3 regions of the Pseudomonas tolaasii NCPPB 2192 genome follow, and region 2 is predicted to be linked to each of the others. Evidence: riboswitches for the same ligand, from Rfam matches in the RefSeq annotation. Region 2 holds a riboswitch; each other region holds the start of a gene.

What was found. Region 2 has a riboswitch for cobalamin ahead of cobW (cobalamin biosynthesis protein CobW). Riboswitches for the same ligand answer to the same signal wherever they lie in the genome.
Region 1: it holds a riboswitch for cobalamin, as region 2 does, so the genes downstream of both, ATI14_RS17665 (ABC transporter substrate-binding protein) here and cobW (cobalamin biosynthesis protein CobW) in region 2, are expected to answer to the same signal.
Region 3: it holds a riboswitch for cobalamin, as region 2 does, so the genes downstream of both, ATI14_RS20220 (CbtB domain-containing protein) here and cobW (cobalamin biosynthesis protein CobW) in region 2, are expected to answer to the same signal.

The regions. Positions count from the first base shown of each region.
Region 1 is NZ_PHHD01000001.1:3,800,500-3,810,912, forward strand. Features, by position in the region: gene ATI14_RS17615 (DUF1852 domain-containing protein) at 1-406, shown strand, start outside; gene ATI14_RS17620 (methionine synthase) at 433-1,461, shown strand; gene ATI14_RS17625 (flavin reductase family protein) at 1,478-1,978, shown strand; gene ATI14_RS17630 (hypothetical protein) at 2,068-2,301, shown strand; gene ATI14_RS17635 (nucleotidyltransferase family protein) at 2,335-2,904, shown strand; gene tspO (tryptophan-rich sensory protein TspO) at 3,220-3,660, shown strand; gene ATI14_RS17645 (alpha/beta hydrolase fold domain-containing protein) at 3,660-4,607, shown strand; gene ATI14_RS17650 (hypothetical protein) at 4,585-4,983, opposite strand; gene ATI14_RS17655 (ABC transporter ATP-binding protein) at 5,210-5,974, opposite strand; gene ATI14_RS17660 (FecCD family ABC transporter permease) at 5,971-6,975, opposite strand; gene ATI14_RS17665 (ABC transporter substrate-binding protein) at 6,972-7,982, opposite strand; cobalamin riboswitch at 8,098-8,292, opposite strand; gene ATI14_RS17670 (hypothetical protein) at 8,376-9,005, shown strand; gene ATI14_RS17675 (aldehyde dehydrogenase family protein) at 9,066-10,413, opposite strand, start outside.
Region 2 is NZ_PHHD01000001.1:5,432,634-5,443,046, forward strand. Features, by position in the region: gene cobN (cobaltochelatase subunit CobN) at 1-2,195, opposite strand, end outside; gene cobW (cobalamin biosynthesis protein CobW) at 2,199-3,266, opposite strand; cobalamin riboswitch at 3,359-3,558, opposite strand; cobalamin riboswitch at 3,951-4,158, shown strand; gene ATI14_RS24805 (CbtB domain-containing protein) at 4,252-4,440, shown strand; gene ATI14_RS24810 (CbtA family protein) at 4,452-5,156, shown strand; gene ATI14_RS24815 (cobalamin biosynthesis protein) at 5,153-5,545, shown strand; gene cobM (precorrin-4 C(11)-methyltransferase) at 5,614-6,360, shown strand; gene nfuA (Fe-S biogenesis protein NfuA) at 6,517-7,101, opposite strand; gene ATI14_RS24830 (fatty acid cis/trans isomerase) at 7,196-9,487, opposite strand; gene metH (methionine synthase) at 9,654-10,413, shown strand, end outside.
Region 3 is NZ_PHHD01000001.1:4,307,727-4,318,139, forward strand. Features, by position in the region: gene ATI14_RS20180 (efflux RND transporter periplasmic adaptor subunit) at 1-330, shown strand, start outside; gene ATI14_RS20185 (efflux transporter outer membrane subunit) at 323-1,768, shown strand; gene yghU (glutathione-dependent disulfide-bond oxidoreductase) at 1,773-2,606, shown strand; gene ATI14_RS20200 (YbjN domain-containing protein) at 2,741-3,220, shown strand; gene ATI14_RS20205 (LysR family transcriptional regulator) at 3,290-4,168, opposite strand; gene ATI14_RS20210 (DUF4865 family protein) at 4,262-4,801, shown strand; gene ATI14_RS20215 (CbtA family protein) at 4,806-5,534, opposite strand; gene ATI14_RS20220 (CbtB domain-containing protein) at 5,553-5,765, opposite strand; adenosylcobalamin (AdoCbl) riboswitch at 5,766-5,911, opposite strand; gene ATI14_RS20225 (histidine phosphatase family protein) at 5,963-6,517, shown strand; gene cobF (precorrin-6A synthase (deacetylating)) at 6,563-7,318, shown strand; gene ATI14_RS20235 (alpha/beta hydrolase) at 7,330-8,049, shown strand; gene ATI14_RS20240 (DcrB/PsbP domain-containing protein) at 8,182-8,736, opposite strand; gene ATI14_RS20245 (monovalent cation:proton antiporter-2 (CPA2) family protein) at 8,809-10,413, opposite strand, start outside.

The DNA of each region.
Region 1 (10,413 bases), 1.6 Mb from region 2:
GGGCATTGAATACCGGCAGGATGAATGTTCCCTGACCGATGAATACTTCAAGAAGATGGGGTTGAAGGTTCGCTATTTCATGCCTGCCAACAGTGTCGCGCCTCTGGCGTTTTACTTCTCGGGCGACTTGCTGGGTGATTACACCAACCTTGAGTTGGTCAGCACCATCAGCACCATGGACACCTTTCAAAAGATCTACCGGCCCGAGATTTACAACGCGAACTCAGCCGCAGGAAAGTCCTATCAGCCGAGTTTGAAACATCAGGATTATTCACTCACGCTGATTGTTTATGACCGTGAAGAGCGCAGCCGGCTGGCAATTGAACAGGGCAAGTTTGTCGAAGAGCACTTTATCAAGCCCTATCAAACGGTTCTTCAACAATGGTCTGCCGGCCACGCGCTCTGATTTATTTAAATACAAGGTTATCTGTCATGAAAAAACTGTTACCCACCTCAACGGCAGGCAGTCTGCCTAAACCGTCCTGGCTCGCCCAACCCGAGACGCTGTGGTCTCCCTGGAAATTGCAGGATGAAGGCTTGGTTGAGGGCAAGCAGGATGCGTTGCGCCTGGCGTTGCAAGAGCAACAGCAAGCCGGTATCGATATCGTCAGCGACGGTGAGCAAACGCGCCAACACTTCGTCACCACCTTTATCGAACACCTCAACGGCGTTGATTTCGAGAAGCGTGAAACCGTGCGCATTCGTGACCGCTATGACGCCAGCGTGCCCACGGTGGTGGGCGCGGTCAGTCGTCAAAAGCCGGTGTTTGTCGAGGATGCCAGGTTCCTGCGCCAGCAAACCGATCAACCCATCAAATGGGCGCTGCCGGGCCCCATGACAATGATCGATACGCTCTACGACAACCACTATAAAAGCCGCGAAAAACTCGCCTGGGAGTTTGCCAGGATTCTCAACGAAGAGGCCCGCGAGCTGGAAGCGGCGGGCGTGGATATCATCCAGTTTGATGAGCCGGCCTTTAACGTCTTCTTTGATGAAGTGAACGAGTGGGGCGTTGCCACCCTGGAAAGGGCCATCGAAGGCCTTAAGTGTGAAACGGCGGTGCACATTTGCTACGGCTACGGAATCAAGGCCAATACCGACTGGAAAAAGACCCTGGGGTCGGAGTGGCGCCAATATGAAGAGGCGTTTCCCAAACTGCAAAAATCCAGTATCGATATTGTCTCGCTCGAATGTCACAACTCCCACGTGCCCATGGAGTTGATTGAACTCATTCGCGGTAAAAAAGTGATGGTCGGTGCCATTGACGTGGCGTCCAACACCGTTGAGACACCGGAAGAAGTCGCCAATACCCTGCGCAAAGCCCTGCAGTTTGTGGATGCCGACAAGCTTTATCCGTGCACCAACTGCGGCATGGCGCCGCTTTCCCGCGGGGTCGCCAGGGGCAAACTGAATGCGCTCAGTGCGGGCGCTGAGATAGTCCGTAGAGAACTCTTGAAATAGGTAGTCAGGACGGACCATGTCACTTCCCACCACGGCCATCGAGCCTTTGAGCTTTCGCGAAGCGCTCGGGCACTACGCGTCCGGCATCACGGTCATCACTTCTCACGTTGACGATGAGCCGGTTGGCTTTACGTGCCAGTCGTTCTACAGCGTATCGGTGAGCCCGCCGCTGGTGTCGTTCAGCGTTATGCGCAGTTCGGCCAGTTATCCCAGGATCCGCCAGGCCGGCCGGTTTGCCGTGAATATCCTGTCGGGCGAGCAGGTGGGTATTTCCAACCGGTTCGCCCGGCGCGGCACGGACAAATGGCAAGGCGTCGACTGGCAGGCCTCGCCGCTGGGTAACCCCATCCTTGGCGGCAGCCTGCACTGGCTGGATTGCGAAGTTCACGCCGAACACGTCGCCGGTGATCACCTGATCGTGATTGGCGAAGTGAAGGCGCTGAGCCTGCAGGAAGCGGCTTCGGCGCAACCCTTGCTGTACTTCAAGGGGCAATATTGCAACCTCGCGGCGCAGTAAACCCGCCCCTTTTTCGCCAAACAGGTCTACCATGCCTCCCCGGCAGTGGTTCCACGCGCTACCGATTCTTCTTGTTTAAAGGTACCGCCATGTCCATCGACCAAATCTCCCTGCCCAAAGGCGTCGGCCCACACGCCGCCAAGCTGCTCGACGCCATCACCGGCGCCGCCACCCACGAAGCACTCAACCGCGCAGGCGGGAAAGCCGAGGGTTTTGTGTTGGGGCTGGAAGCCACCAAGGCGATCAAAAGCCAGATCGCCGAGTCGTTGTATGTAGCTTACGATGACGCAGCGAGTCATCGGGCAGGTGAGTTGAAGGGCTGATCTTCAGCCGGGGCAATTCAAGGACGCATAAACATGACATTGACCGTCAACACCTTCCTCGACCTGGCCATGGCCAACCCCGTCAACGCCGAAATTACCGCGCGCCTGCCGACTCTTGGTGTGGACCAGTGCATGCTCACGGCGGGTTGTCTGTTTCAGGCGGTGTGGAATCACCAGGCGAATTTGCCTGCTGATCAAGGCGTGAAGGACTATGACGTTTTTTATTTTGACACCGACCTTTCCTACGAGGCGGAAGACAAGGTCATTCGCGCGGCTGAGCATTTATTTCAAGACCTTGGCGTCAATGTAGAAGTGAAGAACCAGGCGCGGGTGCATCTCTGGTATCCCCAGCGTTTTGGCCGGCCCTATCCGCAGTTGCACACGGCTAAACAGGGAGTCGACCGTTACCTGGTGGCGGGAACGTGTATCGGGCTTGAGATAGACACAGGCGAGGTGTATGCGCCGAACGGGCTGGAAGACGTGGCGCAGGGTATTTTGCGGATCAACCCGCTGCACCCGGAGCCTGAGTTGTTTGCCGCCAAGGCCCGAAGTTATCAGGCGCGCTGGCCGTGGCTCAGGATTGTGACACCGCAATCAGTTTAGCGATGCAGGCTTTGTCGGTTGGCAGTGAATGCGCGGTGATCCCTTCGCAGCCTCGCCAAGGCTCGACAGCTCCCACAGGGGATTGGCAGAGCCTGAAAAATCGCTGTTGCCAAGCCGCTGGCGCCGGGCACGTTCTGTCAGGCAATGAAGATCAAAGGTGGGAGCTGGCTTGCCTGCGAAGGCGGCGGCATTGCCGATAAAGAACTCGCCTGACCCACCGCCTTCGCAGCCTTGCTGAAGCTCACAGGTGATTGCAGTGAACTTTTACCGGCGTGTCAGGCGTCCAAGGTTGAAATGACCAACCGAGGACAGTCGATGACCTTCTTTATCTTCCTGCTAGCCTGCGCCGCTGCGGCGAGTACCGGACTGCTCTTCAAGCCGGGTGCCTGGTACGAGGCGCTGGTTAAGCCGGGCTTTACCCCGCCCAATTGGCTGTTCCCGGTCGCGTGGACGATTATCTATCTGTTGCTTGCCTGGGCCGGTTACCGGTTAAGCCTGATACCGGACAGCCAGATCGTGCTGGCGTTATGGGCGGCGCAAATCGCGTTGAATACACTGTGGACGCCGGTGTTCTTCGGCGCGCACCGCATCTTCGCGGCAATGCTGGTGATCACGCTGCTCTGGGTGACCGTGGCGACCATGGTGGTGCTGGCCGTTCGCCTGGATTTGATCACCGGGTTGATTCTGTTTCCGTACCTGGCGTGGCTGAGTGTAGCGGCAGCCTTGAATTTTTCGATTTTGCGCAATAACCGCTGATGGCCCATAGACCTTGGCCTGCCAGCGAGCCCGAGCTGGCGCAGATGCGCGCATTCAACAAAAAACTCGCGTGGATGCCGCGCTTCAGGATCCGTAGTAACCGCATTACGCCGCGTTTGATCCAGGCGCTGCTGCGCGTCAGCCAAAAGGTCAGGAAACCTGTTGCGGCGCAAACCCGATTGATCAGCGCAGGCGGCGTGCAAGTGCCGGTGCGCATCCTGCGCCCGCAAGGCAAACCCAAGGGTGTGGTGCTGGACATCCATGGTGGCGGCTGGGTGATCGGCAACGCGCAGATGGACGATGACCTGAACCTGGGCATGGTGCAGGCCTGCGACGTCGCCGTGGTGTCAGTGGATTATCGGTTGGCAATCGACACGCCGGTTGAGGGGCTGATGGAAGACTGTTTGGCGGCTGCACGCTGGTTGCTGAGTGAGACGGAGTTTGCTGATTTACCGGTGATCGTCGTCGGCGAGTCGGCGGGCGGGCATCTGGCGGCGGCGACCTTGCTGGCGCTCAAGCAATGGCCACAATTGCTCGCGCGGGTTTGCGGGGCGGTGCTGTATTACGGCGTATACGATCTGGCTGGCACTCCCAGCGTGCGCATGGCGAGGCCGGATACGTTGCTGCTGGACGGGCCGGGAATGGTCGCAGCGTTGCAACTGCTGACGCCGGGTTTGAGTGATGAGCAGCGTCGGCAACCGCCGCTGTCACCCTTGTATGGCGACTTCACCGACCTGCCGCCGGCGTTGATGTTCGTGGGCGACCTGGACCCGTTGAAGGATGACACGCTGCTGCTGGCTGAGCGTTGGCCGCAGGCCGAGGCCTATTTGCTGCCGGAGGCAGCCCATGGGTTTATCCATTTTCCGGTGTCGCTGGGCGCCAGTGTATTGGCTTACAACCACCAGTGGATCACTCGGAAAATGCTCACGCCTGCTCTTGATGGCTGACCAACAACGCCTGCCAGGCCAAGCCAAGCTGGACCAGTTTCTCCATCGGGAAAGGGGCAGAAGTGAACCGCAAGGAAATGGGGGTTACGTAAAGGATGCGCAGATGGATTTCGCCAGGCTTTTTGCTTTTTACCAGTGATAGCCGGTTCCAGATGAAGCGGGCAGGTTTCCACTTCACCACGCACCCCGGAGCTGAAGCCGTAAAAAAAGCTGACAACCTGGGGGCGTCTGCGGCCTTTATAAAAAGGTGGAAGTTGCCCGTACTGCCTTGTTCCATAGTCAGGTAAAAGTCTTGCTTTCTGGATTGCAGGAACAGGTGAACGCAGCGCCAGCCGCTTTCATGGCAAACACTGAACAACGCTTTTGCATTGATCATTGTTGAAGTCTTCCGTGACGGGGTTCAGTGAGGTTTAGCTGATGCCGCACAGGTTTGCACGTGTATAGGCTCAATGCCACCGCCTCTGCAGGCAAGCCAGCTCCCACCTTTGATCTTCATCGCGGGTGAGAGAGTGCCCGGCGCGAGGACCCTGCGGACAGTGTTTTTCCAAACACCACCCATCCCGTGTGGGAGCCAGCTCCCACGCGGATTTGCGCTTGATCTGTCAGATAGGGCGCAGCCGCAGAATCTGCGCACCGTCAAATGGGTCTGTCAGGTAATGCGCCTGCACGCCAAACGTGTCGCGCAAGCGCTCAGGCGTCAGCACTTCCAGTGGCTTGCCCAGCGCCACCATGCTGCCGCGGTCCAGCACCGCAAGGCGATCACACGTCAGCGCCTGGTTCAGGTCATGCAAGGCGATCAAGGTGGTTACGGGCAAGCCCTGCACGCCTTTCAAAATCCCCAGTTGATGCTGAATGTCCAGGTGATTGGTCGGCTCATCCAACAGCAGAATCTGCGGCCGTTGTGCCAGTGCACGGGCGATGTGCACGCGTTGGCGTTCGCCGCCGGAGAGGCTGCGCCAGGCGCGCTGGCTCAGGTGAGTGGCGTCCACGTCGTGCAAGGCCTGGCGCACGATGGCGTGGTCTTCGCTCGACCACGGGCTCAGCGCCGACAGCCACGGTGTGCGGCCCAGCGCCACGGCGTCGAACACACGAATGGCGTCGTCGGTGTCGGCCTGCTGTTCCACCACGGCCAGTTGCTGTGCGATGGCTCGGCGGGACAAATCACCCAGGCGCTGGCCGCCCAACAGCACTTCGCCGGAGGCTGGAGTCCGCAGGCCTGCCAGCAGTTTGAGCAGGGTGGATTTGCCGGAGCCGTTCGGCCCGACAATCCCAAGGGTTTCGCCCGTTTCAACCGTCAGGTGAATACCGCGCAGCAACTCGGCGTCACGTACCTTGAAGCCCAGCCCATGGCAACTGAGCACGCTCATCGCGCATTCCTCCGGCCGATGAGTATCAGTGCAAACACCGGCGCGCCGACCAGCGCGGTGACCACGCCGACCGGAATTACCTGGCCCTTGATCAGCGTGCGCGACAGCACATCAGCGGCAATCAGAAACAGCGCGCCGCCCAGGGCGCTGGCCGGCAGCAAGCGTGAATGCCCGGTGCCAAGCAACAGGCGCGCGGCATGGGGAATCACCAGCCCGACAAAGCCGATGGAGCCGACAATCGACACCATCACCGCCGTCACGAGCGCTGCGCATCCCACCAATACCAGCTGCACGCGGCGCACCGGAATGCCCAACGAGGCCGCCGAATCCGTGCCGAAGGTGAACGCATCCAGCGCGCGACGGTGCCACAGGCACACCGCCAAACCGGCGACCGCCACCGGCACCGCCAGCCACACCGACGGCCAGCGCACGCCGCTGAGGTTGCCCAGCAGCCAGAACATGATGCCGCGCGCCTGTTCGGAGCTGGCGGACTTGGTGATCAGGAACGCGGTGAGCGCGTTGAACAGCTGCGAGCCGGCGATACCCGCGAGGATGATCTGCCCGGTACCGCTGTTGGAACCGCTGGCCCGCGCCAGCAGAATCACCAGCGCAAACGCGGCCATGGCGCCGACAAACGCTCCCGCCGATAGCGAAATCAAACCGCCGCCCACGCCGATCAGCGCCACCAACACCGCGCCGGTGGACGCCCCGGCGCTGATGCCCAGCAAGTATGGATCCGCCAACGGGTTGCGCAGCAGCGACTGCAGGATCACCCCGCACGTCGCCAGCCCGGCCCCGCACGCGGCGGCCACCAGAGCGCGGGTCAGGCGGTAGTTCCAGACCACGCCTTCGTCGATCGGGTCAAGCGCATAACCGGCGGCCCACAGCTTGTTGGCCAGCACTTGCAGCACCACCTGCGGCGAGATGGCGGTTTCGCCGATGGCCACGCCAGCCAGCACGGCCGCCAGCAGCAAGGCGAGGGCGAGCAGGGTGCGTATCATTTGGGCAGGTCGTAGCCGTCGATGGCCGTGGCCAGTTGCTCAAGGCCCTCGAACATGCGGATGCTGGCCTGTAACGCGAGGGCGTCGAGAATGATGATGCGGTTGTTTTTCACGGCGTCCATGTTACGGGTCACCGGGTCGCTGCGCAGGAAGGCAAGTTTCTTTTCATGGTCGTCGGCGGGGTAGCGGCGGCGGTCCATGCGCGCGATCACCAGGAAGGTCGGGTTGGCCTTGGCGATGGTTTCCCAGCCGACGGCGGGCCACTCTTCGTCGGATTGCACCACGTTGGACAGGCCGAGGGTTTCCAGCATGAACTCGGGGATGCCCTTATGGCCCGCAACGTAAGGGTCGCTGGCCATTTCGGAACTGGAGAACCACACCAAGGCGCTGGCCTGTTTGAGGCCTTTGCCGTGTGCGGTGGCGACGGATTTGGCCAGGCGTGCCTTGAGTTCGTCGTTCAATTGCTGGCCGCGGTCCTGCACGTCAAAAATCTCGGCAAGCTGGCGGATGCTTTTATAGATGGTTTCGATATGGAACGGCTCAAGGCGCGTGCCGTCGGCGCCGACCAGGTTGTCTTTGCCTTCGCAGTCTGAGGGCAGCAGGTAGGTGGGAATCTTCAGTTCGTGAAATTGCTCGCGGGTGCCGACCACACCTTGTGGGCCGACCACCCATTCCAGCTCGGCGGCCACCAGTTGCGGGCGCTTGGCGATCACGGCTTCAAAGCTGGGCTCGTTGTCGGCCAGGCGTTCGATCTTGTCGTTTTGCGCCTTGAACTGTGGCAGCACGTTGTTGAACCACAGCGACGTGCCGACCACTTTATCGGCCACGCCCAGGGCGTAGAGCATTTCGGTGGCGGCCTGGCCGATGGTCACGCTGCGTGCCGGCGCCTGCTGGAAGGTCACCGCGCTGCCGCAGTTCTGCACGGTGAGCGGGTATTGAGTGGGCGCAGCCTGGGCAAGTGTGCAGAAGCCAACGCCTGCGAGCAGGGCGGTAACGCGTGGCAGCATGGGGCGATCTCCGTGAGAACCGTAAGTGAAACGGGAGAGGTACGGTTCGGAAACACACCCTCGATGGCTGCGTGTGAGGCAGGCGAGGACGTCCTTCCCGGACACCCCGCCGGTCAGTGATAACGCTGGGCCGGCAGGTCTCCTGACTGATGCGTCGTCGCCACGCTCCGGCCTTCCCGAGCAAGGCTCAGTGGCGTTTGGGGAGCAGGCTCGGCACCTACAGTTGCGGGGGCAGTTTCGATTGGCGCGAAGGGTTGCGCTTCGAATTCCCTATTAGTCCCGTTTGGGAACCGGCGCGGTATGGTAGTCGATTAGTGTCAGTGAGGGGAGTTTCTCGAAGGTGGCTTAGTAATATCATCTGCCGCGTTCATGCCCCTTGCTCATGGAGAGCTTATGCAGTTTCGCCATGTTGTTGCGCTGACTCACTTGTCGGCTGTATTGCTGCTTTCGGGCTGTGCCCAGTCCGTGGCACCGCCTGCGCCGGTTGCCCCTGTAAAGCTTGAAGCCCTGGGCCAGCCGCTGGCCTCGAGCCCTGCGCGGGCGGGGTGGATCGACCAGATCATCCAGCAGGACCCGGTGGTGGTTTCATCGCTCAAGCCCGTGTTGAAAGCTCCGGTAAGCAACGATGAGCGCATCGCCCGCTTGCGCAAACAGGATGGCGGAGTATTGCCGGACAGCTACTGGTCGCTCTACAAGCAAAACCTGGAGGCGATGCAATATGACCTGAATCACCAGCACGATGCGGCGCGCGAGCAGTACACGCAGGCCTATCGCGATGAGTTGAGCCGTATGAGTGATTCGACGCTGCAGGCCTTGGCCACCCACCCTCAGGCGGTAGATGCCAATACCCGAAGCCAATTGAATGCGCGGATGAGCGACCGCATGGTGAACTACATTACGACCAGCGAGCAGTCGTTCAAAGGCGCTACCGATGCGCACCTGAACCGTATGGCATTGATGGACCGGCAGTTCGGCGTGTGTGCGCGCAAACCCGATTGCTGGGATGCGCCGGTCAAGAAGTGACGTGAGCCTGTGACACATGGCGAGGGAGAGCTTCCCTCGCCACGCAAGGCCTGTTTGAGGTTATTTGCGATCCAGCCATACCGTCTGCGCATTGCAGAATTCCCGCACGCCGAAGTGCGACAATTCCCGCCCGAAACCACTCTTTTTCACACCTCCAAACGCTACACGAGGGTCGGACACGCTAAAGGCGTTGACGAAGATCCCGCCGGTTTCCAGTTGGTCTGCAATGTCACGTGCCTTCGCCGCATCGGCAGTGAAGATGCTGGCGGTCAGGCCGAATTCGCTGTCGTTGGCCAGTGCCACGGCGTGGTCGGCGTCGCGGGCGACGATGATCGAGGCGACCGGGCCGAACAGTTCCTGTTTGAACGACGTCATCTGGTCGGTGACGCCTGCCAGTACGGTGGGCTCGTAGTAGTTGCCGGCGCCGGGAACCTTGTTGCCGCCCAGCAGCAGGGTCGCGCCTTCTTTCAGGGTGGCCTGGACCTGGCCATGCAGCTCGTCACGCAGGTCGAAGCGCGCCATCGGGCCGACGTAGGTGTCTGTCGAGGTCGGGTCGCCCATCACCAGGGCACGGCTGGCTTCGAGGAATTTGGCGGTGAAGGCTTCGGCCACGCCGGCTTCGATGATCAGGCGTTTGGCGGCGGCGCAGACCTGGCCGCTGTTCTGGAAACGGCCGATCAGGGCGGCTTGGACAGCGGCGTCGAGGTCGGCGTCGTTGAGCACGATGAACGGGTCGGAGCCGCCCAGTTCCAGCACGCATTTTTTCAGCGCGGCACCGGCCTGGGAGCCAATGGCGATACCGGCGCGCACGCTGCCGGTGAGGGTGACGGCGGCAATGCGGGGGTCGTCGATGGCTTTGGACACTCCGTCAGTGGTCACATTGATCACTTCAAAGATGCCTTCGGCAAAGCCGGCTTTCTGAAACGCTTGCTGGATCAGGTAGGCGCTGCCCATCACGTTCGGGGCGTGTTTGAGCACGTAGGTATTGCCGGCGAGCAGGGTTGGCACGGCGCCACGCAACACTTGCCAGACCGGGAAGTTCCACGGCATCACGGCAAGGATCGGGCCCAGCGGGCGATATTCGATGTGGGCGCTGCCGTTATCGACCAACGTCGGCTCCGGGGCGAGCATGGCCGGGCCGTGGGTGGCGTACCACTCGCTGAGCAAGGCGCATTTTTCGATTTCGGCGCGGGCCTGGGCGATGGGTTTGCCCATTTCCAGGGTGATCATTTGCGCCATGTCTTCAGCTTGTTCACGCAGGGCGGTGGCCAGGGCCAGCAACCGTTCTGCGCGTTGGCTCACCGGCTGGCGGCGCCAGGTGCGGAAGGCGCCAGTGGCACGGTTGAGGGTGGCGTCCAGCTGCAAATCGGTTTCGTACGGGTAGCTGCCGACGGTTTCGCCATTGGCC
Region 2 (10,413 bases):
GCGATCACTCGCAGCAAGCTCGACTGCGGGCCACGGCCATCGCCGCGCGGAATACGCAGCAGGGCCAGCAAGGTGTCGATGCGCAAGCGCCCCTCGGGCGATTCGCCGAAAACATGCAAGCCGTCGCGGATCTGCGACTCTTTCAAATCACACAAATACGTGTCGAGGCGCGGCAGCCAGACGGCGGCGTCGGCCTCGCTGTCCATCTCCAGTTCCCTGTCGATGCGGGTTTCGAGCACCAGCTTGAGAATGTCTTTTTGCAGCTCCAGGGCGCGGCGCGGGTCGAGCAATTGCGCCTCGTAATACTCGTCCGCCAACAATTCAAGGTTGCGCAGCGGGCCGTAGGTTTCGGCGCGGGTCAGCGGCGGCATCAAGTGGTCGATGATCACCGCCTGGGTACGACGCTTGGCCTGGGCGCCCTCGCCCGGGTCATTGACGATAAACGGGTATATGTTCGGCAAAGGCCCGAGCAGTGCATCCGGCCAGCAGTTTTCCGACAAGCCCACGCCCTTGCCCGGCAGCCATTCAAGGTTGCCGTGCTTGCCCACATGGATAACGCCATGGGCGCCATAGGTGTGGCGCAGCCAGAAATAAAACGCCAGGTAGCCATGGGGCGGCACCAGGTCCGGGTCGTGGTACACCGCACTGGCGTCCACCTGATAACCGCGCGCCGGCTGGATGCCGACAAATGTCAGGCCCAGCCGCAGGCCGGCGATCATCATGCGCCCATCGCGGCACATCGGGTCGTTGTGCGGCGCCCCCCAACGTGCAATCACCGCCTGGCGGTTGGCTTCGGGCAGACGCTTGAACATCGCCTCGTATTCATCCATGCCCAGGCTTTGGTGGCACGGGCGCAGGTCGAGGCTGTCCGGATCATTGGTGACGCCACCGAGCAAATCGTGGATCAGCGCAGTGCCGCTGGCCGGCAATTCACTGGGCACCGGGTAGCCTTCAGCTTGTAGCGCACGCAGGATATTCAGCGCCGCCGCCGGGGTATCCAGGCCCACGCCGTTGCCGATGCGGCCATCGCGGGTCGGGTAGTTGGCGAGGATCAGCGCGATGCGTTTTTGCGCGTTCGGCACCCGCGCCAACTCGACCCAACGCCGCGCCAGTTCGGCGACGAAATCCATACGTTCGGGCGCGGCGCGGTAGCACACCACGTCCGACTGGCTGCGCTCGCTGCGCCAGGCCAGGTCCTTGAAGCTGATCGGGCGGCTGATAATGCGCCCGTCCAGCTCCGGCAACGCAATGTGCATGGCCAGGTCGCGCGGGCCAAGGCCCTGCTCGCTGGCCTGCCAGCCGGGCTCGTTGTCCTGGGCGCAAATGGCCTGAATCACCGGAATATTGCGTCGAAACGGCCGTAAATGCGGCGCCTCGGGGCTCGACTGAGCGAAGCCGGTGGTGTTCAGAATCACCGCCGCCTGCACGTCATCCAGCCAATCCTCGACCACCGTCAGGCAGCCGGGCTCTTTCAAACTGGCCACCGCAATCGGCAGCGGGTTAAGGCCCGCCGCCTGCAAGCGCTGGCAGAACACATCGATAAAACCGGTATTGGCCGCCTGCAAATGGGAGCGGTAGAACAGCACAGCGGCCACGGGAAACGCAGGGTTCCAGTCCGTTTGCCAGTCATTGAGGCGCGGGTTGGCGCTTTGCGGATGATAAATCGCCGTGCGCGGCAAGGTTTGCGGCTCGGCCCAGGCGTAATCGCGGCCCAGAAAACCACTGGCCAGGCAGCGATAAAAATCCAGCGCGTTGCCCATGCCGCCCTGACGCAGGAAATGCCACAGGCGGTCGCGCACCTCCACGCCCACGGTGCTCAGGCTGCTGAGTTCCGGGTCCGGGCGATCGTCCCCCGGCACCAGAATCAGCTGCACGCCGCGCTCGGCCAGCTCCACCAGACGCTCAATGCCGTAGCGCCAATAGCCGATGCCGCCGTGCAGCGAAATCAGGATGACCCTGGCGTGGCGTAGCACTTCATCGACGTACAGGTCGACCGATGCATGGTTCTGCACCTGCATCGGGTTGGCCAGGCGAAAGCTGGGGTAATCGTCAGGCAACTGCCGGGCGGCTTCGGCCAGCAGCGCCAGGCTCGAATCACCGCTGCACAGGATCACCAGCTCTGCGGGGGTTTGGCCCAGGTCGGCAATATTGTCGTCCGAGACGAAACCGCCGGGCTGGGTCCTGAGCAGGTGCATGGGTTAAACGCTGAGCGCAGCGCGCAGTTGCGCTTCAAGGCCTGCCGCGTCCAGTTCCTGACCGATCAACACCAGGCGCGTGGTGCGCGCTTCGTCCGCGCCCCAGGCGCGGTCGAAGTGCTTGTCGAAACGCGTGCCCACGCCCTGGATCAGCAAGCGCATCGGCTTGTTCGGAATCGCGGCAAAGCCTTTGACGCGCAGGATGCCGTGTTGCACCACCAGTTGGGTCAGGGCGTCGAGCAGCAGTGCTTCGTCGGCTTGCGGCAGGTCGATGGAAATGGAGTCGAAGGCATCGTGGTCGTGATCATGGTCGTCGTCACCGTCGTGGTGATGATCGTGATGGCTGTGACGACCGTCGATGTGCTCTTCAGAGCCGGCGCCCAGGCCAATCAGCACGTCCAGCGGCAGGCGACCGCTGCTGGCTTCGATGATTTTCACGGCTGGCGGCAGCTCTTCGGCGACTTCGAGGCGCACGCGGGCCAGGTCTTCGGGGCTGATCAGGTCGGTTTTGTTGAGAATCACCAGGTCGGCGCTGGCCAGTTGGTCGGCGAACAACTCGTGCAGCGGCGATTCGTGGTCCAGGTTCGGGTCGAGTTTGCGCTGGGCGTCGACTTGATCCGGGAACGCCGCGAAGGTGCCCGCAGCCACCGCCGGGCTGTCGACCACGGTGATCACCGCGTCAACGGTGCAGGCGCTGCGGATTTCCGGCCACTGGAAGGCCTGAACCAAAGGTTTTGGCAGGGCCAGGCCCGAGGTTTCGATAAGAATGTGATCGAGGTCGCCGCGACGGGCCACCAGTTCGCGCATCACCGGGAAGAACTCTTCCTGCACGGTGCAGCACAGGCAGCCGTTGGCCAACTCGTACACGCGGCCATTGGCTTCTTCTTCGGTGCAACCGATGGAGCATTGCTTGAGGATTTCGCCATCAATGCCCAGCTCGCCGAACTCATTGACGATCACCGCAATGCGACGGCCCTGGGCGTTGTCGAGCATGTGCCGCAGCAGGGTGGTTTTGCCCGAACCGAGGAAGCCGGTAACGATGGTGACGGGGAGTTTGGCCAGTGTTTTCATCGGATGCCCTTGAGGGCGGGCATACGGGACGACAAGCCCTGCGACGGCGCGCAGGGGCTGATTTCGTCACCGGATCACCCCGCCCGGTTGAATTGAAATTCGGTTGCGAGGCAGGTCTCCTGGCTTGGGGCTTGCAGGTCTTGCGACCGGCGCTGATTGCGCCTTCCCGCCGATTTGGCAGTGGCGTGGCAGTCAGCTCAACCCTTTACAGTTGCGGGGGCAGCCGCGGCTTGGACCGCGTTCCCTTCTTAGCTCCGGCCTGAGTCGGAGAACCTCGAGGGTGCAAGGCTACGCAGTGCTTGGGGGATGGTCAATGATGGGGTTTGGGTTGTGTACACATCCGTTGCTGCGGTTGCGGCCACCTGCGGACCGCGCTCCCCCAGAAAATGAATATCCAGCGGTGGGAGCGGGCTTGCCCGCGTAAGCGGAGTGCCAGCCCGCATCTATGTCGCTGCCAGACCGCCTTCGCGGGCAAGCCCGCTCCCACATTTTTGACTGTGCTCGGCTTTTCTTTTCTGTCGGAGTTGAGCTCCCGCACCGAAGCGTTTTTGCTTCGCACCACTCAGACCGCCGTGCTTTTGCTTCTGTAAGAGCGGAACCCCTATCAGCCGCTACTCAAGAAACGGATAGGTACACCTACCAAAAACACATCCCGAATTGACTCACCTCCCACCCCCATGCTCTCCTACACCTCTTGTTTCGGGTGCCCTGCAAAGGGTGAAACGGGAAACCGGTGCGTCATAGCGATATGACCAGTCCGGTGCTGCCCCCGCAACGGTAAGCGAGCGAAGCGTCATTGCCACTGTGCGCAGGCATGGGAAGGCGATGCTTTCAGGACTCTCTCAAGAGCCCCCTCGCAAGCCCGGAGACCGGCCCGAAAATCAGATAACAAACCCGCGGTGGGCGGGCGCTGTTCGAACCCTGCGTGCCCGGCTCGCGGGGTTTTCATGCGCCTGCGTCACCCTGAAACCCGAAGGGACGCGCCATGTCGATCATCAGCAGCACCTCGCACACCGCCAGCACCACTTCCACCCTGAGCCAACGCCTGACCGCCGCCATCGGTGCGTCGATCCTCGGCGCGTGCCTGGTGTATTTCGCCGGTTTCTCGCACATCGAAGCGGTGCACAACGCCGCCCACGATACCCGCCACAGCGCCGCGTTCCCGTGCCACTGAGACCTGCCGACATGATCAAGCGTATTGCCCAGACCGCAGGTTTCACCGGCTTGCTGGCCGCCCTGCTGCTGACCCTGCTGCAAAGCTTTTGGGTCGCCCCGCTGATTTTGCAGGCGGAAACCTTTGAAAACGCCTCGCCAGCCGCCGAAGTCGCCCATGAACACGCCGACGGTGCTGCTGCGCACACTCACGACGCCGAAGCCTGGGAGCCTGAAGATGGCTGGCAGCGCGTGCTGTCGACCACCGGCGGCAACCTGGTGGTGGCCGTAGGTTTTGCGCTGATGCTGGCCGGTCTTTACACGCTTCGCGCGCCCACTCGCACCGCTCAAGGTTTGCTGTGGGGCCTGGCCGGTTATGCGACGTTCGTGCTCGCGCCAACCTTGGGTCTGCCACCTGAATTGCCGGGCACCGCTGCCGCTGACCTGGCCCAACGCCAGATCTGGTGGATCGGCACCGCGGCCTCGACCGCCGTCGGTATCGCACTGTTGGTGTTCGGTCGCAACTGGCTGCTGAAAATCCTGGGCGTGGCGATTCTGGCCGTGCCACACGTGATCGGCGCGCCGCAGCCGGAAGTGCATTCGATGCTGGCGCCCGAAGCGCTGGAAGCGCAGTTCAAGATTGCCTCCCAATTGACCAACGTGGCGTTCTGGCTGGCCCTGGGCCTGATCAGCGCCTGGCTGTTTCGCCGCCATCGCGACGGTCAATACTCGGTATGACCCTGGTGGTCGGCCTGGGCTGCCAGCGCGGCTGTGATGTTCACACCTTGCTGGCGCTGTTTGAAACCGCCCTCGCCGAGGGCGGCATTGAATGTCGGCGCGTGACCGCATTGGCCAGTATTGATCGAAAAAGGGATGAGCCGGGGCTGATCGCCCTGGCGCAACGGCTGAATCTGCCTTTGGAATGTTTCAGTGCCGAACAACTGGCGCCCTACGCAGACCGCCTGAGTCACAAGTCCGATGTGGCTTTCGCCCATACCGGCTGTTACGGCATCGCCGAAAGCGCCGCATTGGCCCTCGCCGAACAACTCGGCAATGCCCCCGCCCGCCTGCTGATCACCCGGAAAAACACCGCCCAGGCCACCTTTGCATTGGCATGCGCCGGCTAAAATCCCGATAATCAGCGCGCTCGATCATGAGCAATCTTCATGCTCGCACGTTTTTTACAGGAATTCCCATGACCGTCTACTTCATCGGCGCCGGCCCCGGCGACCCGGAATTGATCACCGTCAAAGGCCAGCGGCTGATCCGCAGTTGCCCCGTGATCATCTACGCCGGCTCGCTGGTACCCGCAGCGGTACTGGAAGGCCATCAAGCGGAACAGGTGGTCAACAGCGCCGAATTGCACCTGGAGCAGATCATCGACCTGATCAAGGTCGCCCACGCCAAGGGCCAGGATGTGGCGCGCGTGCACTCCGGCGACCCGAGCCTGTATGGGGCGATCGGCGAGCAAATTCGTTATCTGCGCGAGTTGGGCATTCCCTTTCAGATCATCCCCGGCGTCACGGCGGTTGCCGCCTGCGCTGCACTGCTGGAAGCCGAACTGACCTTGCCGGACATCGCCCAAAGCGTGATCCTGACGCGCTACGCCGGCAAAACAAACATGCCGACCGGCGAGGAATTTGGCAGCCTGGCGCAGCACGGCACGACCATGGCGATTCATTTGGGCGTTAGCCACCTGGAGAAAATCGTCGCCGAGTTGCTGCCGCATTACGGTGCGGATTGCCCGATTGCCGTGGTGCACCGGGCAACCTGGCCGGATCAGGATTTCGCGATCGGCACACTGGCGGATATCGCAGATAAGGTCGCGGCCAAGGGGTTTCGGCGCACGGCACTGATCATCGTGGGCCGGGTGCTGGCGGATGACAGTTTCAGCGAGTCTTCGCTGTATCGAGCAGGTCATGCGCACCTCTACCGGCCTTGAACACATGCCGAAGGCAATGCAATACCCTGTGGGAGCAGGCTTGCCAGCTCCCACAGTTGATCTGTTTTGTTAGATAAATCCTGTAAGACATTAATTTTAAAGCATAAAAAACGGCGCTCACGGGGCGCCGTTTTTTGTTTGCAGTGAACACCTTACTCAGTAGTAGGCGTTTTCTTTCTGCGTGTGGTCGGTCACGTCGCGTACGCCCTTGAGCTCCGGAATACGCTCGAGCAAGGTACGCTCGATGCCTTCGCGCAGGGTCACGTCCGCCTGGCCGCAGCCCTGGCAGCCGCCGCCGAATTTCAACACGGCGATGCCGTCATCCACCACGTCGATCAAGCTGACCTGGCCGCCATGACTGGCCAGACCCGGGTTGATCTCGGTTTGCAGATAGTAATTGATGCGCTCGTTGACCGGGCTGTCGGCGTTGACGTTCGGCACCTTGGCGTTTGGCGCCTTGATGGTCAACTGGCCGCCCATGCGGTCGGTGGCGTAGTCGACCACGGCGTCGTCGAGGAAGGCTTCGCTGAAGGCATCGATGTACGCGGTGAAGCTTTTCAGCCCCAGGGCGGTGTCTTCAGGCTTTTCTTCGCCGGGCTTGCAGTAGGCAATGCACGTCTCGGCATATTGGGTGCCGGGCTGGGTGATAAAGACGCGGATGCCGATACCCGGGGTGTTCTGCTTGGACAGCAGGTCAGCCAGGTAATCGTGGGCGGCGTCGGTAATGGTTATGGCAGTCATGGAAACTCCTCACAGGCTTGCCGGCAGTTTACGCCAAAATATTACGCAGGTACAAAGTCCGAGTAATTTTGTCGGAAAAGACTTTGCAGCCCCATCAGAGGTTTTCATATCGGTTCATGTCCAGCACGCCCTCTTCCACGGGTGTGGTTTCGTGGATGTATTGCGACAGGTCATGGAAATACTGCCAGAACAGCGGATGACTGCGGCGTACCCCCCAACGGTCGACAACCTTCTCGAAACGCTTGGCGTCCTTGGCGCTTTCCATCGCCGTGACGAACTCAGGCACTTCCTGAGCGGGAATATTGAACATGAAGTTCGGGTAGCTGCTCAGCACGCCCGGATAGATAGTGACCGTGTCCAGACCAGGCTGATAGCGATAAGCCTCGCCCAGCAAAAAGGCCACGTTGCTGTGCGCCCGGTTGCGCAACATGCTGTAGACCACGCGTTTTCCGCTGTTGGTTTCGATGCGCAGCATGGTGGCTTCGGGCAACTGGTCAATCACCTTGAGCCCCGCCGCCGGGCGCGAGGTCAGGCGGCTCAATGCTTGCTCGGCCTCCTGCAACGCCGGGTCAATGCCGTCGCGCGAGCAATAGGCGCCGCTGCAGCGGTTGATCGGGTCCGGGCTGGCATTCAAGTCGCCGTAGCGGGTCAGCAACTGGTTGGCGAAGTCGCGTTTCGGGTCTTTTTCGTCCAGATGCAAGCCGGTTGGCTTGTCGTCATCAATCGCCTCGTAGTCCAGCCACAGCTTGAGTTTGCCGCTGTTCTGGTACCAGTCGTCCATAAAGCCGTCGCGGCTGTCGGCAGGCATCAGGCGCAGGAAGTTCTGTTCGGCGCCGTTACGGATCAGGTCGAAGTACAGCCGGGTCTGGGCTTGGTGCGATACGTTGCCGAACACGTCGAAGTTCACCGCCAACTGATAATAGGTGCGCTCCAGCAGCGGGTAGTCGAACAGCCACATCGTTTGCGGCACTTCACCAATCAGGCCTTTGGTCACCGAGGCGCTGTCGAAGTGGCGGAAGATGCTCAGCAAGGCATTGTCATTGCCGGCCCACAGGGTCGACCAGCTCGGTGGCGGCAAATCCGCATAGTTGTCACGGCGCAAGGCTTCGTATTGGTTGCGTTTGTCGCGGTAGGCCAGCCACAGGCTCAGCACGCTGCCCACGTCATCGTTTTGCCCCGGCATCGCCAGCAGCGGCGTGGCCTGGCCACGGTAACGCGCGTCGGTGATGTACAGGTCGTGGTCCGGGTCCTGGAACAGCGTCCAGAAGTTGTCGCGGATGACGTCCGTGGCAATCTGCCCCCGGCACACCGGCCCGCGAATAAAGGTGCGTACAAAGTATTCGGCGTTATCCAGCATGAACTGGTAGCGCGCCTTGGCCGGAATGGCTTCGAAGGTGGCGAACGGGTTGGCGCGGCTGCCCGGCCCATAGCCAGGCAAGGCGTTGACCTGCCAGTTACCGGCGTAGAACAGCTCTTTCACGCGCGCCATTTTCGCCGCGCTGAACGGATAGGTGATGTGGGTTTTGTGCACGATCACGCCCTGCACCGGCCACAGGCGGTAGTACACCTGGGTGCCCGGGTCGTCATTGGGGCGACGGGTGGCGATCAAGTCAATCGGCTTGCCGCTGGGCGTGCGGGAGCGCACCCACTGGAAGTAATGCCCCGGCTCGCCGTTCTCGAAATAGATGTGAGCCAGGAACAGGTGCTCGAACAACCAGCGCGCCACCAGGCTTTCCCGGGCGCCAGGCTGATTGAACAGGTTTTCCCATTGCTGCACCTGCAGGGCTTCTTTGGCGCTCGGCGCCAGGCCCTGCTCATCGATAGGCGCACCGGACGCCAGCCAGCGCTGCAACGTCTGGTATTGCTGGTCGGTCAGGCCGGTGACCGCCAGCGGCATGCCTTCCTTGGGATGACTGCCTGCGTAGGCATTGAACTCGCCCGGCGTCGCGCACATGTTTTCGCGGTTCAGACCCAGCACGATGTCGTCGGGCAGCTTGGCGTTGGGCTGCAGCGGCGCGTTGTGACCCAGCTCCAGCATGCGCGCCATCAACGCAGCCTGGCTGCCCTGGGCGTCCAACACTGAATAGAAGCCCTTCTGCTGCCACGCCTGTTTGCCGAAGGCGTCATAGAACAGCCGCGTAGTCGGCGTGGCCTGGCTGCGCTCGCCGTCATACACCGGCACTTTGCTCGCGCCACGGGCCGCGCCCTCGGCACTGCCCAGGTTCAACTGGCAGGCGGAGTCGTAGCAGGCATGGCAGGCCACACACTTCTCGGTAAAAATCGGCTGGATGTCGCGGGTATAGGAAAGCGCGGGAGCCGGGCTTTGCGCCTGAGTGCTACTGGCGATCAGCAACAACACCGCGCTGACGATAAGACGAAATGACATGTACCCGGTCCCGATTCAATGCGTGCGCTGAAAAATTGCCGGTGATTCTACCGGGCCAAGGCCTGCAGCAACATGAACGATATTCATGCAAAATCTGCACATACTCTAAATCGGCACAGGTTTGCTATGATTGCCGCCCTCCGAAATGCCTGACCAGAGTAGTCCCATGTCCGATCGTAGCGTTCGTCTGCAAGCCCTCCATCAAGCCCTTAAGGAACGCATTCTGATCCTCGACGGCGGTATGGGCACGATGATCCAGAGCTACAAGCTTGAGGAACACGACTACCGTGGCAAACGCTTCGCCGACTGGCCGAGTGACGTCAAAGGCAACAATGACCTGTTGGTGATCACCCGCCCCGACGTGATCGGCGGCATCGAAAAAGCCTACCTGGATGCCGGCGCCGACATCCTGGAAACCAACACCTTCAACGCCACGCGCATTTCCATGGCCGACTACGGTATGGAAGAGCTGGCCTTTGAGCTAAACGTAGAAGGCGCACGCCTGGCGCGCAAGATCGCCGACGCCAAGACCGCAGAAAACCCGGCCAAACCGCGTTTCGTCGCGGGCGTGCTCGGCCCTACCAGCCGCACCTGCTCGTTGTCTCCGGACGTGAACAACCCCGGCTACCGCAACGTGACCTTTGATGAACTGGTGGAAAACTACACCGAGGCCACCAAAGGCCTGATCGAAGGCGGCGCCGACCTGATCCTGATCGAGACCATTTTCGACACCCTCAACGCCAAGGCCGCCATTTTCGCCGTGCAAGGCGTGTTCGAAGAACTGAACATCGAGCTGCCGATCATGATCAGCGGCACCATCACCGACGCCTCCGGTCGTACCCTGTCGGGCCAGACCACCGAAGCGTTCTGGAACTCGGTGGCCCACGCCAAGCCGATTTCCGTGGGCCTGAACTGCGCCCTCGGCG
Region 3 (10,413 bases), 1.1 Mb from region 2:
CAATTGCTGGTGGACAACCCCGGTGGCCGTCTGCTGCCGGGTGGCTACACCAGCGTGCAGTTCGACCTGCCGGTGCAGGCCGATGTGCTGCGCATTCCGTCCAGCGCGCTGGTGTTCGATGACAAGGGCATGCGCGTCGCCACCCTGGACGAGCAGAACCACGTGCACTTCAAAACCATCAGCATCGCTCGCGATTTCGGCGACAGCGTAGAGATTGCCAGCGGCCTGCAGGCCGCCGACCGCGTGATCGACACACCGCCCGATGGCCTGGCCGATGATGATTCGGTGCAACTCGCCGTCGCCGCGAATGAGGTCAAACCCCATGGCTAAGCGCACCGTGCTGGGGCTGCTCGCCACCTTGAGCCTGGGTGCCTGTTCGCTGGCGCCGCCGCTCAAGGTGCCGCCCACCCCGATTGCCGCGCAGTTCCACACCCAGGGGCCGTGGACCGTCGGCACGCCGAATGATCAGGCCAACCGTGATGGCTGGTGGCGCATCTACAACGACCCGCAACTGGACGCGATGCAGCAGGAACTGCTGAAAAACAACGCCGACCTGAGCGCGGCGCTGGCCCACTATCAACAGTCCCAGGGCTTTGAGGCGCAGGCGCGCTCCGGGTTGTTTCCCAAGATTTCAGCACTTGGCAATGGCCAGCGGATTCGCCAGTCGGATAACCGGCCATTGCGTTCGGCGACCTCGCCAGACATCTACAACTCGGCCACATTGGGCCTTGAGGTGGACTATGAAGTCGACCTGTGGGGCCGCGTGCGCGACACCGTTGCCGCCGGTACCAGTGATTCCGAAGCCGCCAAGGCTGACCTGGCCTCGGTACGCCTGAGCCTGCAAGCGCAACTGGCCGACAGCTATATCCGCCTGCGCGGCATCGACTGGCAAAACCAGTTGCTGGAACAGACCCGTGACGCCTACGCCAAAGCCCTGAACCTGACCGAAGGCTTGCACGGCGGCGGGATTGTCTCCGGGCTGGATGTGGCGCGGGCGCGTACGCAGTTGTCGACCGTCAAGTCGCAACTCACCCAACTGCAGGTGCAGCGCGCGGTGCTGGAGCATTCCATCGCAGCCATGCTCGGCGAATCCGCTTCCACCTACAGCGTGGCCGTCAACGTCGCGCCGATTGCCTTGCCGACGGTGCCGACCGGCGTGCCGTCCAGCCTGCTGCAACGTCGCCCGGACATCGCCGCCGCTGAGCGGCGTATCGCCTCGGCCAATGCACGTATCGGCGTGGCCAGGGCGGCGTGGTTCCCGCAGATCACCTTGAGCGCCCAGGGCGGTTATCAGAGTGACGAGTTTGCTCGCCTGCTCAGTGCGCCCAACCTGTTCTGGGCCATCGGCCCGTCGCTGGTCGGGACACTATTTGATGGCGGCGCGCGTCAGGCCCAGGTGGATATCGCCAAGGCCGCCACCGATGAAGCCGCGGCGAAATACCGTGGCGTGGTGTTGGGTGCGTTCGAGCAAGTCGAAGACAACCTGTCGCAGATCGCCGGCCTGGGCAGCGCGCTGGATGATCAGCGCGATGCTGCGGCAGCCGCGCAATACGCCGAAGACCTGTCGACCTCGCGTTACCGCCAGGGCGCCGTGGCCTATCTGGACGTGGTGACCGCCCAGGTGGCGGCGCTGGAAGCCAAACGCACAGTCTTGCAACTGCAAACCCAGCAATTGAGCGCTAATGTGGGCCTGATCAAGGCATTGGGCGGCGGATGGAACGTGGCTCAACTGGCCGCGTCGAACACTACTCAAACCAAGGAGCAGTAAATTCATGACTGACTATGTACCCCCGAAGGTGTGGACCTGGGAAACCGAAAGCGGCGGCACCTTCGCCAGCATCAACCGGCCCGTCGCCGGTGCGACCCATGACAAGGAGCTGCCGGTGGGCAAGCACCCCTTGCAGCTGTACTCACTGGCGACGCCCAACGGGCAGAAGGTCACCATCCTGCTCGAAGAACTGCTCGCCTTGGGCCACAGCGGCGCGGAATACGACGCCTGGCTGATCAAGATCGGCGACGGCGACCAGTTCGGCAGCGGCTTTGTGTCGGTGAACCCGAACTCGAAAATCCCGGCATTGCTGGACCGCAGCGGCGCTACGCCGATCCGGGTGTTCGAGTCCGGGGCGATTTTGCAGTACCTCGCAGAAAAATTCGGTGCGTTCTTTCCCACCGAACCTGCGGCGCGGGCCGAATGCCTGTCGTGGCTGTTCTGGCAGATGGGCAGCGCGCCTTACCTGGGCGGCGGTTTCGGGCACTTTTACGCGTATGCGCCGAGCAAGATGGAATATGCGATCAACCGCTTTGCCATGGAAACCAAGCGTCAGCTGGACGTGCTGGACCAGCGCCTGGCCGTCAGCCCATACATTGCCGGCGACGAATACACCATCGCCGACATCGCCATCTGGCCCTGGTACGGCGGGCTGGTCAAAGGCCGCTTGTATGGCGCAGCGGAGTTTCTTTCCGTGCACGAGTACACCCATGTACTGCGCTGGGCCGACGCCATCGAGGCGCGACCCGCCGTGCAGCGCGGGCGCCGGGTGAACCGGGTCTCGGGGGACGTTTCCGAGCAATTGCGTGAGCGTCACGACGCCCGCGACCTGGATTGAGCCCTCAACCTTTGCGCAATGGCACAAGGGAAGATTTGAAGAACTCGCCCAGGGTTTTGATGATGAGCTATACCTTAATCGGTTTGATGTTCCGCACACCGCCCTGAATTATTGATCAACAAGGAAGAGACACTATGAGCGATGTTCAACTGATCACCAGCGTCACCCCGCAAAGCCTGACCGAGCTGCTGCAGGCAGCCGGTTACCGCGTTAACCAGACCGAACAGAACGGCATCGTGCAACTGCTCAGCGCCAGCCAGGGCATCGGGTTTGCCGTGCGTTTCGGCAACCCCGCGGCGGAACAGGGCAGTTTCGTCGACTTCACTTACAGCTGCGCGCTGCGCGTACAGGGTGAGCTGCCCGAAGGCCTGGCCCAGGTGTGGAATGCTTCGCGTCGCTTTGCGCGGTTGTCGTTGCAGGGTGAGTTTTTGCTGATGGAAATGGACGTGGTGGTGGCTGGCGTCGGTGCGCCGCACCTGCGCAACCAACTGGAGTTGTGGGACCGCCTGCTGCAGGAGTTCATCGTGTACCTGCGTGACTACAGCCAGCATGCCGCGCAATTGCAAGCCCAGGCCGCCGCTGAGCCGGTGGGTGAAGCCGTGCCTGTGGCGTAAAAATGCTGTTTGTCGGCCCTGAGCGTCGCTGCAGGGCAGGGGGCGACCGGACGTTGATCCGGTCGCTACTCAGTGCCCCACCTGGCGTTGCAAAGCGCCCCGAAACGTAGCACTCAACGCCCGCAACGTCTCCCGCGAGCGCGCATCACTGATCCGGCTGTGCAACACCACCTCACTGACCGGCAAAACCGGCAGCCCAAACTGCTCGCCAACTTCCACAGCCCCCGCCGGCGCTACCCGGTGGGCGAGGGCGGCCACTCCCAGCCCTGCGCTGACCGCTGCACCCACCGCCATCACGCCGCCACCGACAAACACCTCGGTCCAGTCCACCTGCGCCTCATCCAGCGCCCGCGTAGCCAAATGCCGCACGCCACAAGGGGCTGCCATGGTCGCCATGCGCAAAGGCGTTCCCGGGCTGTGCTGCCAGGTCGGGGCGGCGAACCAGCCGAAGCGTTCCACGGCCAACACGTCCCCGTCCTGGCGGTCACCCTCGTTGCGCACGATCACCGCGTCCAGTTCGTTGCGGTCAAAGGCCGCGACCAGGTCCCGGGAAGAGGCGATGCGCACCTCGAGAATGACCATCGGGTCATACGCCGCCAGGCGGCTCAGCCAGTGCGGCAAGTCCGGGCCTGCCACATGGTCGCTGATGCCGATGACCAATCGTCTCGCCGCCTCAGCGCTCATATCGCCCAAGGCACGCTCATGGGCGTTGAGCAGCGCACGGGCGGCGGCGATGAATTGTTCGCCTCGGGGCGATAGCCGCACATGGCGGGGGGTGCGTTCCAGCAGGCGATAACCCAGGCGTTCTTCCAGGCGCTTGAGCTTCAGGCTGATGGCAGCCTGTGACGTATCCAGCGCCTCGGCCGCGCGGGTGAAACTGGCAAAGTCGGCGACCAGCACGAAGGCCTGCACCGTGTCGATATCCAGGGGTTTGAGTGCATCAGTCATTTCAATTCCTTATTGCACCTATATCGACTGATATCTTGTTGAAATCACCCGTCCTGCGCAAGCTGTAATCTCATCTTGCACGGGAGCTTTGCCATGTTCGCCAAACAGTATTCACACCGCCTGCCCGCCGATTACGACATGGGCGTGATTCGCCGTCGCGCTGCACAGCTTGGGCCGTTGTGGGATCACGCCGAAGGCTTGCTGTTCAAGGCGTTTATCGCCCGGGAAAGCGGGGGCAATGTGTATTCATCGGTGTACTTGTGGGCCGACCCGTTGCAGGCCGCCGACTTTCTGCTCGGTGAGCGTTTCCAAAAAGTACTCGACAGTTTTGGCCGCCCACACATCGAGAGCTGGCTGCCGCTGGATGTGCAACGGGGCCCGGCGCAGAACGCGTTGAGTTTGTACCGGGAGGAGTGGCCGCTGGAGCCGGGCGCGGACCGGGCCGCCGTGTTGGCCGAAGGGAAAATCCGCAATCGGCAACTGGCCGACAGCCGCGATACGTTTGCGGTGTTCCTGGCGCTGGATGTGCAGGCCTGGCGCCTGATCCGGATCACCTTGTCGGCCAACGCGCCGGACGCGCAGCACCCCGGCACGGGTTATCAGGTGTTGTACCTGGCCCGCCCGGGGATTTAGCGTTTTACGAGTTGAACCGTGCCTGTGGCTGGCTCAGTTTGCGCTCGGCCACCGCGCCGAACACCAGGCCGAGGGTGGTCCACAGCACCAGTTGAATGCCCAGCGATGCCACGCGGAACTTCCACAGCAGCACGGCGGAGAATTGCTCCGGCACTTCGTTGATCACCGGGAACAGGCTTCCGGCCACCGACACGATCACGATGTACAGCGCCACGCCAAGGATGGCGCCGGCCCAGACGCCGCGACGGGCGATCAGCTTGCGTGCGGCGTTGACTGCAATCACGGCGGCGGCCACCGACACCAGCAGCATCAGGAAGAACAGCCTGGTGCGCTGCGCGATGGTTTGCGGGTCGCCCACCGACGGCGGGTTGGCCGGGTATTTCAGGCCGGGGACCAGGATGATCGTCACAAAAGCGGCCAATGCCAGCAGCGCCGCCAGGCCGCGCGGGCCTACTTTGCCGATGCGGCCCAACGAGTAGGCGAACACCAGGGCGAAAATGCCGCCCAGGGACACGCTGTACACCACCACGCCGGTGAACAGGCCAAAGGTGCTTTGCACCTCGCGGCTCACCAGTTCTTCTTCCGGCGCATCGCCGTGCATCTGCGCCATCTGGTCTTCGAAGGCGATGGCCTTGTCGATCTGCGGCTCGCCAAAGGTCTTGGCGAAGCCAAACGCCAAGATGCCGGCGAGCAGGCCCACCAGCATTCCGCGTACGAGTAAATGCCCTGTCATGTCATGTCTCTCTTGAGGTCAGTGGCAGGGAAAACCCAGCAGGTGGCGGCCATCGTGCACGAACTCATGCACATACATGCCCTTGAACACGGCGGTGGCGCCTTGTTCGGCACCGACGAAGTAGATGGCCAGCAGCAACAGCAGGCCGCCGAAGATCGCCCAGGGCAGGATTTCGCCCAAGGGGATGGTCGGCACATAAACATCAGGGTTGGTTGCGGCGGTATTAGCCATGAAAACCTCCAGGGATGACGCGTCCCGAAATGGATAGCGAGAGGGCAGAAACAGGGTCTGGCTTACGGCTGTGAGGCCGAATACAGTGGCGCGACCGCGCCGGGTTTGCACCGGCTTCCTGTTTCATGTTCGTTGTAACATATTGAAACAACTTGGCGAGTCTACGCTGACTGCGCGCCGAAACAGAGTGAATTGTGATGCAAACGACCCGGTTGACACTCATTTGCCACGCTGTGACCCCTCAGCAGAAAAAGGGGAGTTTTCCTGATAACGAGTCCGTTGCTATGGATTGGCGAAACGCAGGGCTATCCCTTGCGAACCGTTACAAGAAAAACGCGCGCCTGTTGTGCGGGCCAGAAGCTCGCACTCGACAGACGGCGGGGATGTTCGGCACAAGTCCCATCGTCGAAAAAGACCTGCGTGATGGCGACTTTGGACGATGGAAAGGCAAGGACATCGACGAGATTGATCGCGCAGAATTGCTGGAATGGCTCACTGACAATGCCAGTGCGCCCCATGGCGGAGAATCTGTCGACCAAGTCTGTGCGCGGGTCGGCCGCTGGATGAAATGCCTCGAAACCCAACCCGGTCACGTGGTGGCCGTCACCCACCCCTTCGTGATCCGCGCCGCCATGCTGTACGTCATGAAATTTCCTGTCTCGATGTTCTACTTGATTGACGTCGAGCCGCTGTCAGCCACCGAACTGCGCTTCAACGACGTGTGGCGCCTGCGCCTGGAAACTCGCGCCTGAGCGCGCGAACATGGCAAAATCCACGCCCCGCAATGAGAGCAACCCATGAAACGCATCCTGATCATCGGCATCGGCGCCGGTAACCCTGACTACATCACGATGCAGGCCGTGAAGGCGCTGAACCGCACCGACGTGTTTTTCCTGATGGACAAGGGCCAGAGCAAGGACAAGCTGATCGACCTGCGCCGCGAGATCTGCGAGACCTACATCAGCGAGCCCGGCTACCGCTTCGTCGAGGCCGACTGCCCCGAGCGTGTGCGGGGAGACATTGATTACACCACCGCCGTGCAGGACCTGAACCGCGACAAGCAGCAGACCTTCGAGCGCATGATCAACGAGGAAATGGCCGACGGCGAAGTAGGCGCTTTCCTGGCTTGGGGCGACCCGGCGTTGTACGACAGCACCATTCGTATCCTGCAGGCGATTCTTGCCAGTGGCCGCGCCGAGTTCGAGTTTGAAGTGATCCCCGGCATCACCAGCGTGCAGGCCCTGGCCGCGCAGCACAAAGTGCCGCTGAACCGCATCGGCCGTTCCATCGAGATCACCACCGGGCGCCGTCTGGCGGCCGGGCAGGCGAGTGAGGCCGACACCCTGGTGGTCATGCTCGACGCCGAAGATTCCTACCGAACCGTGACCGATCAGGACATGGACATCTACTGGGGCGCCTACCTGGGCACGTCGGATGAAATTCTCATCAGCGGCAAGGTGAACGAAGTGGCTGACGAAATCCAGCGAGTGCGCAAGGCGGCACGCCTGGAAAATGGCTGGATCATGGACACTTACCTGCTGCGCAAACCCTGAGGTTATTTTCCATGCTCAAACTGTTTGCCCTGGCGCTAGCCCTCGTAGCTGGCGCTGCCCATGCTGATTCCGCATTGCACTCCGACTTGCCGCTGACTTATCTGGAACAAACCCAGGGCGATGCGCGCAACCAACCCCTGGTGATTTTTTTGCACGGGTTTGGCAGTAACGAGGACGACCTGTTTGGCATCAAGGATGAGCTGCCGTCGACCTGGACCTACCTGTCGGCGCGCGCGCCAATGCCGGTGGATTCGAATGGCTACCGCTGGTTCGCCAGAAAAGCCGGGGATGGCGATTACGACGGCGAAACGGCTGACCTGCAACGCAGTGCCAAGCTGATCGAAGCCTTCGTCACCCAGGCCACCGCCAAGTACCACACCCGACCTGATCGGGTGTTTCTGGTGGGGTTCAGCCAGGGCGCGATCATGTCGTACGAAGTCGGGCTGCGTCAGCCTGCGCTGGTGCGTGGCATTGCCGCGTTGAGTGGCAGCGTGCTGCCGGTACTCAAGGCCGAGCTCAAGCCGAAGGCGGGCTTGGACAAACTGGCGATTTTTATTGGCCACGGCACGCTGGACCAGGCGCTGCCGTATGCGTCGGCGACCCGGGCGAATGAAGTTCTGACGGGGTTGGGGTTAAAGCCGGAGTTTCATGGGTATATGGGCATGCCGCATACCGTGAGTGAGGCGGAAATACAGGACCTCAAGGCCTGGCTGGAAAAGAGCCTTAAGTAAACACGGTCAAAAAAATGTGGGAGCTGGCTTGCCTGCGATAGCGGTGTATCAGCCACCGCAGGGTTGACTGGTAAATCGCTATCGCAGGCAAGCCAGCTCCCACAGTAAATGTGTATCGCCAGCTGAATTGGGTTATTTGCCGCCGGTGATTTGCTTCACCAACTCCGCATGGCCCTTCACGTCGTCCGCGCGGGAAATCGCCTGGATCACCAGCAGGTGGGTGCCCGAGCCGCCCAAAAAGGTCGAGTTCAGGGTCTTGCCGCCGCCCTGTGTGGCGGTGCTGTCCACCTGGCGCAAGCCGAGGCCTTTGAAAGTGAGTTTTTTCTCGCCTTGTTTTTTGAAGTCCGGCAGCGCGGCGCTCTGGTCCTTGACGAAATCGGCCACGGCGCCGTCGAGGAATTGCGGGTCGTTGTCTTTGATGGTCGCCCCGTCGTTGCGCTCGGTTTCAGCGACGATCACCACGCTTTTGGTGGTCGAGTTGGCGTACAAAGTACCCTGGGTGTTGGCGGTGCCATCTTCGGATTTGCCGGTGGGCAGCGTGTCGGCGGTGTAGGCCTTGGGCAGGTTGAAGGTGAACTTGCCGCCCAATGTGGAGATGGTTTGCGTCGCCGGTTTGCTCGCGGCGAATACGCTGCCGGCGGTGAGCGCGAGGGCCAGCAGGGCGGCGGTCTTGGTGAAAGTAGCCATGAAGCGCTCCATTGATGAACGAAATTGCGCCGTATTCTGTCAGAAAATTCGCAATTTCGTTCGCTTGCCGGCTTACACCTTGTCGGACTCTTCCTCAAGCCGGTCCATCTCAAACAGACGTGCCAATTCTGCCCGTGCTTCCTGGGCGGTTTGCATCACTTTGGCCGCGTCGTCGTACACCGCGTGCTGGGCGGCGAGGACCTGCAGGTCGTGGTTCTTGAAGCGGGTGATGCGCGCGTCCGCCTGCGCCTGGGTCAGACCCAGGCCGACCAGGGTGCGGCGGCTCATTTCCAGGCTGGAATAGAAGGTCTCGCGCACCGGTGAGGCGTCCAGGTCCACCAGGCGGTGAACATGCTGGCGGTTGCGCGCGCGGGCAATGATCTTCATGTGCGGATAGAGGTTGCGCACCAGTTCGGCGGTTTTGATGTTGATCTCCGGGTCGTCCATGGCAATCACGAAGAACTCGGCCTGATCGACCTTGGCCGCGTGCAGGATTTCCGGGCGCTGAGGGTCGCCGTAGAACACCGGCATGCCGCCGAAGCTGCGGGTCAGCTCAATGGTTTCCACCGAGGTGTCGAGGGCGATGAACGAGATGTTTTGCGCGCGCAATATCCGCGCGACGATCTGACCCATACGGCCCATGCCCGCGATCACCACGCGTGGCGCGTCGCTGTCGATGGTGCGGTATTCCTCCGGCACTTCCACGGGCCTGGCCTTGGGCTTGAACAGCTTCGGGCATACCAGCAGCAACAGGGGCGTCACGGCCATGGACAGGGTGATGGTCAGTACCAGAATGTCGTAGAGGTGCGGTTCGAACAGGCCCTGGTCGCGGCCGATCTTGAACACCACGAAGGCAAATTCACCGCCTGCCGCCAACACCACGCCCAGGCGCAGGGCGCTTTCACGATTGAGGTCACCCACCAGACGGCCCACGGCGTACAGCAGGGGCAATTTCAGACCGATCAGCAGCAGGGTCAGCCCGATCACGATCAACGGCGAACTGAGCAACAGGCTGAGGTTGGCACCCATGCCCACGCTGATAAAGAACAGCCCGAGCAGCAAACCTTTGAACGGCTCGATCTGGGATTCCAGTTCGTGACGGTATTCCGAATCCGCCAGCAGCAACCCGGCAAGGAAGGCGCCGAGGGCCATGGAAACGCCCACCAGTTCCATCAACCATGCGGTGCCGATCACCACCAGCAAGGCGGTGGCGGTGGACACTTCGCGCAGGCCGGTCTTGGCGACGATGCGAAACACCGGCCGCAACAAATAGCGCCCGCCGACGATCACCACCGCGATGCTGCCCAGAATCTGCAACACGTGCTGCAATCCCTGGGCTTCGGTGGCCGGGTGATCACTACCGGACAGCAGCGGCACCATGGCGATCAGCGGGATGGCGGCGATGTCCTGAAACAGCAGAATCGCAAAGGCCAGGCGCCCGTGGGGCTGGTTCAATTCCTTGCGCTCGGCCAGGCTTTGCAGGCCAAAGGCGGTGGAAGAGAGCGCCAGGCCCAGGCCCAGCACAATCGCGCTGTTCCACGGTTGGCCAAACAGCCACAACGCGACCACGCCCATGACCAGACCAGTCAGCAACACCTGGGCGAGACCAACGCCAAACACCGCCTTGCGCATCACCCATAACCGTTTGGGCGACAGTTCCAGACCGATGATGAATAA